2 linked regions of the Pigmentiphaga sp. H8 genome follow. The protein of the gene in region 1 interacts with the protein of each later gene in a pairwise test. Links are inferred from orthologs where the notes say so. Each region holds a gene or a part of one and is shown on either strand. Other genes may lie near its edges.

What was found.
Region 2: the proteins of uvrA (region 1) and uvrB interact in binary tests that used the Escherichia coli proteins (3 or more experiments, as listed by UniProt). The link is inferred for Pigmentiphaga sp. H8 from one-to-one orthologs.

What each region holds. Positions count from the first base shown.
Region 1 is NZ_CP033966.1:819,104-822,836, reverse strand. Bases 75-3,492 are described here. They hold uvrA (excinuclease ABC subunit UvrA), read left to right. Parts: upstream 75-385; coding sequence 386-3,292; downstream 3,293-3,492. Other genes in these bases: EGT29_RS04015 (adenine phosphoribosyltransferase), read right to left, coding at 3,306-3,492; EGT29_RS04025 (MFS transporter), read right to left, coding at 75-135. In the rest of the region: more of EGT29_RS04025, read right to left, coding at 1-74; more of EGT29_RS04015, read right to left, coding at 3,493-3,733. UniProt on the Escherichia coli protein: The UvrABC repair system catalyzes the recognition and processing of DNA lesions. UvrA is an ATPase and a DNA-binding protein. A damage recognition complex composed of 2 UvrA and 2 UvrB subunits scans DNA for abnormalities.
Region 2 is NZ_CP033966.1:2,662,171-2,665,459, forward strand. Bases 248-3,221 are described here. They hold uvrB (excinuclease ABC subunit UvrB), read left to right. Parts: upstream 248-641; coding sequence 642-2,801; downstream 2,802-3,221. Other genes in these bases: EGT29_RS12670 (amino acid aminotransferase), read right to left, coding at 248-491; EGT29_RS12680 (low molecular weight protein-tyrosine-phosphatase), read left to right, coding at 3,051-3,221. Outside these bases: more of EGT29_RS12670, read right to left, coding at 1-247; more of EGT29_RS12680, read left to right, coding at 3,222-3,289. UniProt on the Escherichia coli protein: The UvrABC repair system catalyzes the recognition and processing of DNA lesions. A damage recognition complex composed of 2 UvrA and 2 UvrB subunits scans DNA for abnormalities.

The sequences.
Region 1 (3,733 bases):
CCGCGCCGGATCGTTCCCCCCCGGCAAGGCCTTGGCCGCCACCGCGAACACCGGCAGCAGCAGGAACAACCCCAGCATCCGGCACATGAAAAGCGCCGCCAGCGACAAGCTCGCGCGGCGCTCGAAAGGGGTCATCCGAAATGAAGGGTTAGCCATTCGTGAAAAAACCAATTAAAGGGACTTCCCCATGCGGCACCGCAGCCTCCCCTGCCAGCCAGCGAAGCACAGGTGCCCCACCCCAAGAAAGCCGAACTAGACCAGGGCACGGGGGATCCGGCTCCGCCGGTCCCCCGCCGCCCGCCCCCTGGGGGGCGCGCGTCAGCGCGTACGGGGGGGTTATATTACCAAGTTGGCTTTCGCCACCGCTCGCGTAAAGGTTTGCTTGATGGATGTCATCCGCATCAGGGGTGCGCGCACCCACAATCTGAAGAACGTCTCGCTGGAATTGCCCCGCCACCAGCTTGTCGTGATCACAGGGTTATCCGGGTCGGGCAAATCTTCCCTGGCGTTCGACACCCTGTACGCGGAAGGCCAGCGGCGCTATGTGGAAAGCCTGTCCGCCTACGCCCGCCAGTTCCTGCAATTGATGGACAAGCCCGAGGTCGACCTGATCGAGGGCCTGTCGCCGGCCATCTCCATCGAACAGAAGGCCGCCAGCCACAATCCGCGATCGACCGTGGGCACGGTCACGGAAATCCATGACTACCTGCGTCTGCTGTTCGCCCGGGTGGGCACGCCCTACTGCCCCGACCACCAGTTGCCGTTGCAGGCGCAAAGCGTCAGCCAGATGGTGGACATCACGCTGGCCCTGCCGGCCGAGAGCCGGCTGGCGATCCTGGCGCCGCTGGTGCGCGACCGCAAGGGCAGCTTCGAGGACGAACTGGCCAGCCTGCAGGCCCAGGGTTTCGTGCGGGTGCGCGTGGACGGCGAGGTGCTGGACATCGACAGCGTCCCGCCGCTGAAGAAGACAGAGAAACACAGCATAGACGTGGTGATCGACCGCCTGCGCGTGCGGCCCGATGCCCAGCAGCGGCTGGCCGAGAGCTTCGAGACGGCCATCGGCCTGGCCGAGGGGCGGGCCATCGTGCTGGAAATGGATGCCGGCACCGACGACCGCGAACGCGAGCATCTGTTCTCCAGCCGCTACGCCTGCCCGGTGTGCGGGCACAGCCTGCCGGAACTCGAGCCGCGCCTGTTCAGCTTCAATAATCCCATCGGTGCCTGCCCGAGCTGCGACGGCATCGGCCACATGGGTTTCTTCGATCCGAAGCGGGTGGTGGCGTTTCCCGAGTTGAGCCTGGCGGGCGGCGCGATCCGCGGCTGGGACCGGCGCAACCCCTTCTACCACCAGTTGCTGACCAGCCTCGCGGCCTTCTACGACTTCGACGTCGACACGCCGTTCGAGGAACTGTCCGAGGACACCCAGCAGCGCGTGCTGTACGGCTCGGGCGAGCAGGAAATCGCCTTCACCTACGTCAACGAGAAGGGCCGCACGACCGTCCGCTCGCATCCCTTCGAGGGCGTGATCCCCAACCTCGAACGGCGCTGGAAGGAAACCGACTCGGCCACCGTGCGCGAGGAACTCGGCAAGTACCGGAACGTGCGGACCTGTCCCGACTGCGGCGGCTCGCGGCTGCGCGCCGAAGCCCGCAACGTCCGCGTGGGCGAGGACGACCAGGGGCGCGCGATCTATCAGCTGGAGGCCCTGCCGCTGTCCGACTGCCTGCACTGGTTCGAGCAGCTGGCGCTGACCGGCGCCAAGCGCGAGATCGCCGACCGCATCGTGCGCGAGATCGCGGCCCGCCTGACCTTCCTGAACAACGTCGGGCTGAGCTACCTGTCGCTGGATCGCAGCGCCGACACCATCTCGGGCGGCGAGGCCCAGCGCATCCGCCTGGCCAGCCAGATCGGCTCGGGCCTGACCGGGGTGATGTACGTGCTGGACGAGCCCTCCATCGGCCTGCACCAGCGCGACAACGACCGGCTGATCGGCACCCTGCGGCACCTGCGCAATCTCGGCAACAGCGTGATCGTGGTCGAGCACGACGAGGACATGATCCGCGAGGCCGACTGGGTCGTGGACATGGGCCCCGGCGCCGGCGAACATGGCGGGGAAGTCGTGGCGCAGGGGTCGCCGGCCGACATCGTGGCCGACCCGCAGTCGCTGACCGGCCAGTACCTGAGCGGCCAGAAGTCCATCGCCATCCCGGCCCGCCGGCCGGTGGCGGGGCAGGACGAACTGCCGTGGCTGGAACTCAAGGGCTGTTCGGGCAACAACCTGAAAGGCGTGGACCTGCGCATCCCGGCGGGCCGCCTGGTCTGCATCACCGGAGTCTCGGGCTCGGGCAAGTCGACGCTGATCAACGACACGCTGGTCAACGTGGTCTCGCGCCACCTGTACAACAGCCAGACCGAGCCCGCGCCCTACGAGGCCATCGAGGGGCTGGAGCATTTCGACAAGATCATCAGCGTCGACCAGAGCCCGATCGGCCGCACGCCGCGCAGCAACCCGGCTACCTACACCGGCCTGTTCACCCCGATACGGGAATTGTTCGCGGGCGTGCCGGAAGCCCGGGCCCGGGGCTACGATCCCGGCCGCTTCAGCTTCAACGTCAAGGGCGGCCGCTGCGAGGCCTGCCAGGGCGACGGCGTGGTCAAGGTGGAAATGCATTTCCTGCCCGACATCTACGTCCCCTGCGACGTCTGCCACGGCAGCCGCTACAACCGCGAAACGCTGGAGATCCGCTACCGCGGCCGCAACATCAGCGAAGTGCTGGACCTGACGGTCGAACAGGCGCTGGAGTATTTCGAAGCCGTGCCGGCCATCGCCCGGCGGCTGCAGACGCTGATCGACGTGGGGCTGGGCTACATCCGGCTGGGGCAGAGCGCCACCACCCTGTCGGGCGGCGAAGCGCAGCGGGTCAAGCTGTCACAGGAACTGTCCAAGCGCGGCACCGGGCGCACGCTGTATATCCTGGACGAACCGACCACCGGCCTGCATTTCCATGACATCTCGCTGCTGCTGGAAGTGATCGGGCACCTGGTGGACGCCGGCAACACGGTGGTCGTGATCGAGCACAACCTGGACGTCATCAAGACCGCGGACTGGATCATCGACATGGGGCCGGAGGGGGGCGGCGGGGGCGGCAGCATCGTGGCCCAGGGCACGCCCGAGGAAATCGCGCAGGCGCCCGGCAGCCATACCGGCAGCTATCTGAAGAAATTCCTGGCTGCCGGCGCTTCGTCGGCGCCCCCCAGGGCGGCGCGCGCGCCCAGGCGCAAGGCCGGCTGACCCGGCCGGGCGGTCACTCGTCGAATTCGCAGACGGTGTACAGATTCAGCCCCGAATCGCGTATCGCCTTCGACCCGCCCAACTGGGGCAGGTCGATGACCGCGGCCGCCTCGACCACGTTGGCGCCCAGCCGCTGCAGCAGCTTCATGCCGGCCAGCATGGTGCCGCCGGTGGCGACCAGGTCGTCCACCAGCACCACCCGCTGCCCCGGGCGCACGGCGTCGGCGTGCATCTCCACCGTCGAGCTGCCGTATTCCAGGGCATAGTGCTCGGCGATGGTGTCGTAGGGCAGCTTGCCTTTCTTGCGCACGGGCACGAAACCGAGGTTCAGTTCGTGCGCGATCACGCTGCCCACGATGAATCCCCGCGCGTCGATGCCGGCCACCAGGTCCAGGCGCTGGTTCATGTAGCGGTAGACGAACAGCTCGATCAGCACGCGGA
Region 2 (3,289 bases), 1.8 Mb from region 1 along the record:
CCGGCGAAGTTCACGCCATGCGTGGCCGCGTCGTAATAGGGGTAGTTCACGACCTCGAAGCCGGCGTATTCGAACAGCGCGCGGTGGTTTTCCCAGCTCGGGTCGCTGATGGCGACCTTGGCCTGGGGAACCAGCCGCTTCAGGAAGTCGGCGCCGATCTTCAGCGCGCCGGTGCCGCCCAGGCTCTGGGCCGTCAGGACCCGGCCCGCGGCGATCAGCGGGGAATCGGCGCCCAGCAGCAGTTCCTGCACCGCGCGGTTATAGCCCGGCAGGCCTTCGATGGGCAGGTAGCCGCGCGCCGCGGCGGCGTCGATACGCGCCTGCTCGGCCTTGCGCACCGCTTTCAGGAGGGGAATCCGGCCTTCGTCGTTGTAGTACACGCCCACGCCGAGATTGACCTTGTTGCTGCGGGTATCGGCGTTGAATTGTTCGGTAAGGCCCAGGATGGGGTCGCGAGGGGCCAGTTCTACGGCGGCGAAGAGCGAAGTCATGAAAAGCGTCCGTTAAGCGCGCGGGGTTGAAGGAAGAAATGGTGCGGAGGATAATGGCAGGTTGCTTTCTGTAATGCGAATCGCATCGGGGTCCCGGAACTCTGGGACCCTTTCGCTGCCGAAGTTTTCCTGATGAAACAAGAGTCTAGCATGCAGACTACGCCTTCCGAAGGGTTGCACGAAGGGTTGCACGACGCCGCCGGCCTGGTGGCGGCCGCGGCCGACGCGCAAGGGTTCGAGCCCCGTTTCGTCACCTACGACGGCAGTCCGTTCCAGCTCTACCAGCCTTATCCGCCCGCCGGCGACCAGCCGACCGCCATCGGGCAGTTGTGCGAAGGCATCGAAGACGGCCTGATGTACCAGACCCTGCTGGGCGTGACCGGCTCGGGCAAGACCTACACCATGGCCAACGTGATCGCCCGCATGGGCCGGCCGGCCATCGTGCTGGCGCCCAACAAGACCCTGGCCGCCCAGCTTTATGCCGAGATGCGGGAGTTCTTCCCGCGCAACGCGATCGAGTACTTCGTCTCGTACTACGACTATTACCAGCCCGAAGCCTACGTGCCGACGCGCGATCTCTTCATCGAGAAGGACTCGTCCATCAACGAGCACATCGAGCAGATGCGCCTGTCGGCCACCAAGAGCCTGCTGGAACGCCGCGACACCATCATCGTGGCCAGCGTCTCGTGTATCTACGGTATCGGCAACCCCGACGACTACCACGACATGGTGATGATGCTGCGCACCGGCGACCGCGTCGGGCAGCGCGACATCATCGCCCGCCTGGTGGCCATGCAATACACGCGCAACGACACGGAGTTCATGCGCGGCACGTTCCGGGTCCGGGGGGAACTGATCGATGTCTTCCCGGCCGAGCATGCCGAACTGGCCCTGCGCATCACGCTGTTCGACGACGAGGTCGAGACGCTGGAACTGTTCGATCCGCTGACCGGCAAGGTGCGGCAGAAGGTGCTGCGGTTCGCGGTCTACCCGGGTTCGCACTACGTGACGCCGCGCGCCACCGTGCTGCGCGCGATCGACACCATCAAGCAGGAGCTGCGCGAGCGCTCCCGCCACTTCGTCGACAACGGCCAGCTGGTCGAGGCCCAGCGCCTGGAGCAGCGCACCCGCTTCGACCTCGAAATGCTGCAGGAACTGGGGTTTTGCAAGGGCATCGAGAACTACTCGCGCCACCTGTCCGGCGCCAAGCCGGGCGATCCGCCGCCGACGCTGGTGGACTACCTGCCGCACGACGCCCTGATGATCATCGACGAAAGCCACGTCACGGTGGGGCAGATCGGCGCCATGTACAAGGGCGACCGCTCGCGCAAGGAAACCCTGGTGAACTATGGGTTTCGCCTGCCGTCCGCGATGGACAACCGGCCGCTGAAGTTCGAGGAATTCGAGTCCAAGATGCGCCAGACCATCTTCGTCTCGGCCACCCCGGCGGACTATGAAAAGACGCATGCCGATGCCGTGGTCGAGCAGGTGGTGCGGCCGACCGGCCTGGTCGATCCGGTGGTCGAGATCCGGCCCGCGCTGAACCAGGTGGACGACGTGCTGGGCGAGATCCACGAGCGGGTGGCGCGCAACGACCGCGTGCTGATCACCACGCTGACCAAGCGCATGGCCGAGGACCTGACGGACTTCCTGACCGACCATGGGGTGAAGGTGCGCTACCTGCACTCGGACATCGATACGGTCGAGCGCGTGGAAATCCTGCGCGACCTGCGCCTGGGCACGTTCGACGTGCTGGTCGGCATCAACCTGCTGCGCGAGGGGCTGGACATTCCCGAGGTGTCGCTGGTGGCCATCCTGGACGCGGACAAGGAAGGCTTCCTGCGGTCCGAGCGCAGCCTGATCCAGACCATAGGGCGGGCGGCGCGCAATCTGAACGGCAAGGCCATCCTGTATGCCGACCGAATGACCGACTCGATGCGGCGCGCGCTGGACGAAACCACCCGCCGCCGCGAGAAACAGTTGCTCTTCAACGAGGAACGGGGCATCGTCCCGCAAGGGGTCAAGAAGGAAGTACGCGACCTGATCGATGGCGTCTATGCGCCTTCGGACGGGATGGACGGCGGCGACTCGCTCGAGGCAGCCCGTTTCGAGGCCATGGGCGAGAAGCAGATCGCCAGGGAGATCAAGAAACTGGAGAAGGCCATGCTGGAGTACGCCCGCAACCTGGAGTTCGAAAAGGCGGCGCAGGCCCGCGACCAGTTGCTGGCGCTCAAGCAGAAAGTGTTCGGGGCGGGCGGGCAGCAGGCCGACGAGGATGCGCTGAACGCGACCGGGCCGACGCGAGGATGAACGGAGCCGCCGCCGCGGCGGCAAACTTGTGCATCGCGAGATAGTTGCGCACCGAAATGGTGCCTGAAGGCTGGCGGAAGGGGATGCACCCGTGGAACCGCTCTTGTGCGCAACGCATCCCGATAGTGATCATTCTCTAAAGCTTTAAAGGTAACGTACTGATTCTAAAGAGGTTTTTAAAGCACCATATTTTCATGTGCTTATAAAAAAAGCTTGAACTATCCGGGGTTTTCCCGCACACTTCTGGACATGATGACCAAGGTACTGTTTGTGTGCATGGGCAACATCTGTCGCTCGCCGAGCGCAGAGGGCGTGTTTCGCCGCTTGGTGAAGGACGCCGGTCTTTCCGACGTTGTCCGTATAGAATCGGCCGGGACGCACGCCTTCCATATAGGCGAGCCGCCCGATGCCCGTATGCAGGCTGCCGCCCGCAAGCGTGGCTATGACATCAGCGAAATCCGCGCGCGCCAGATCCGCGTCGACGATTT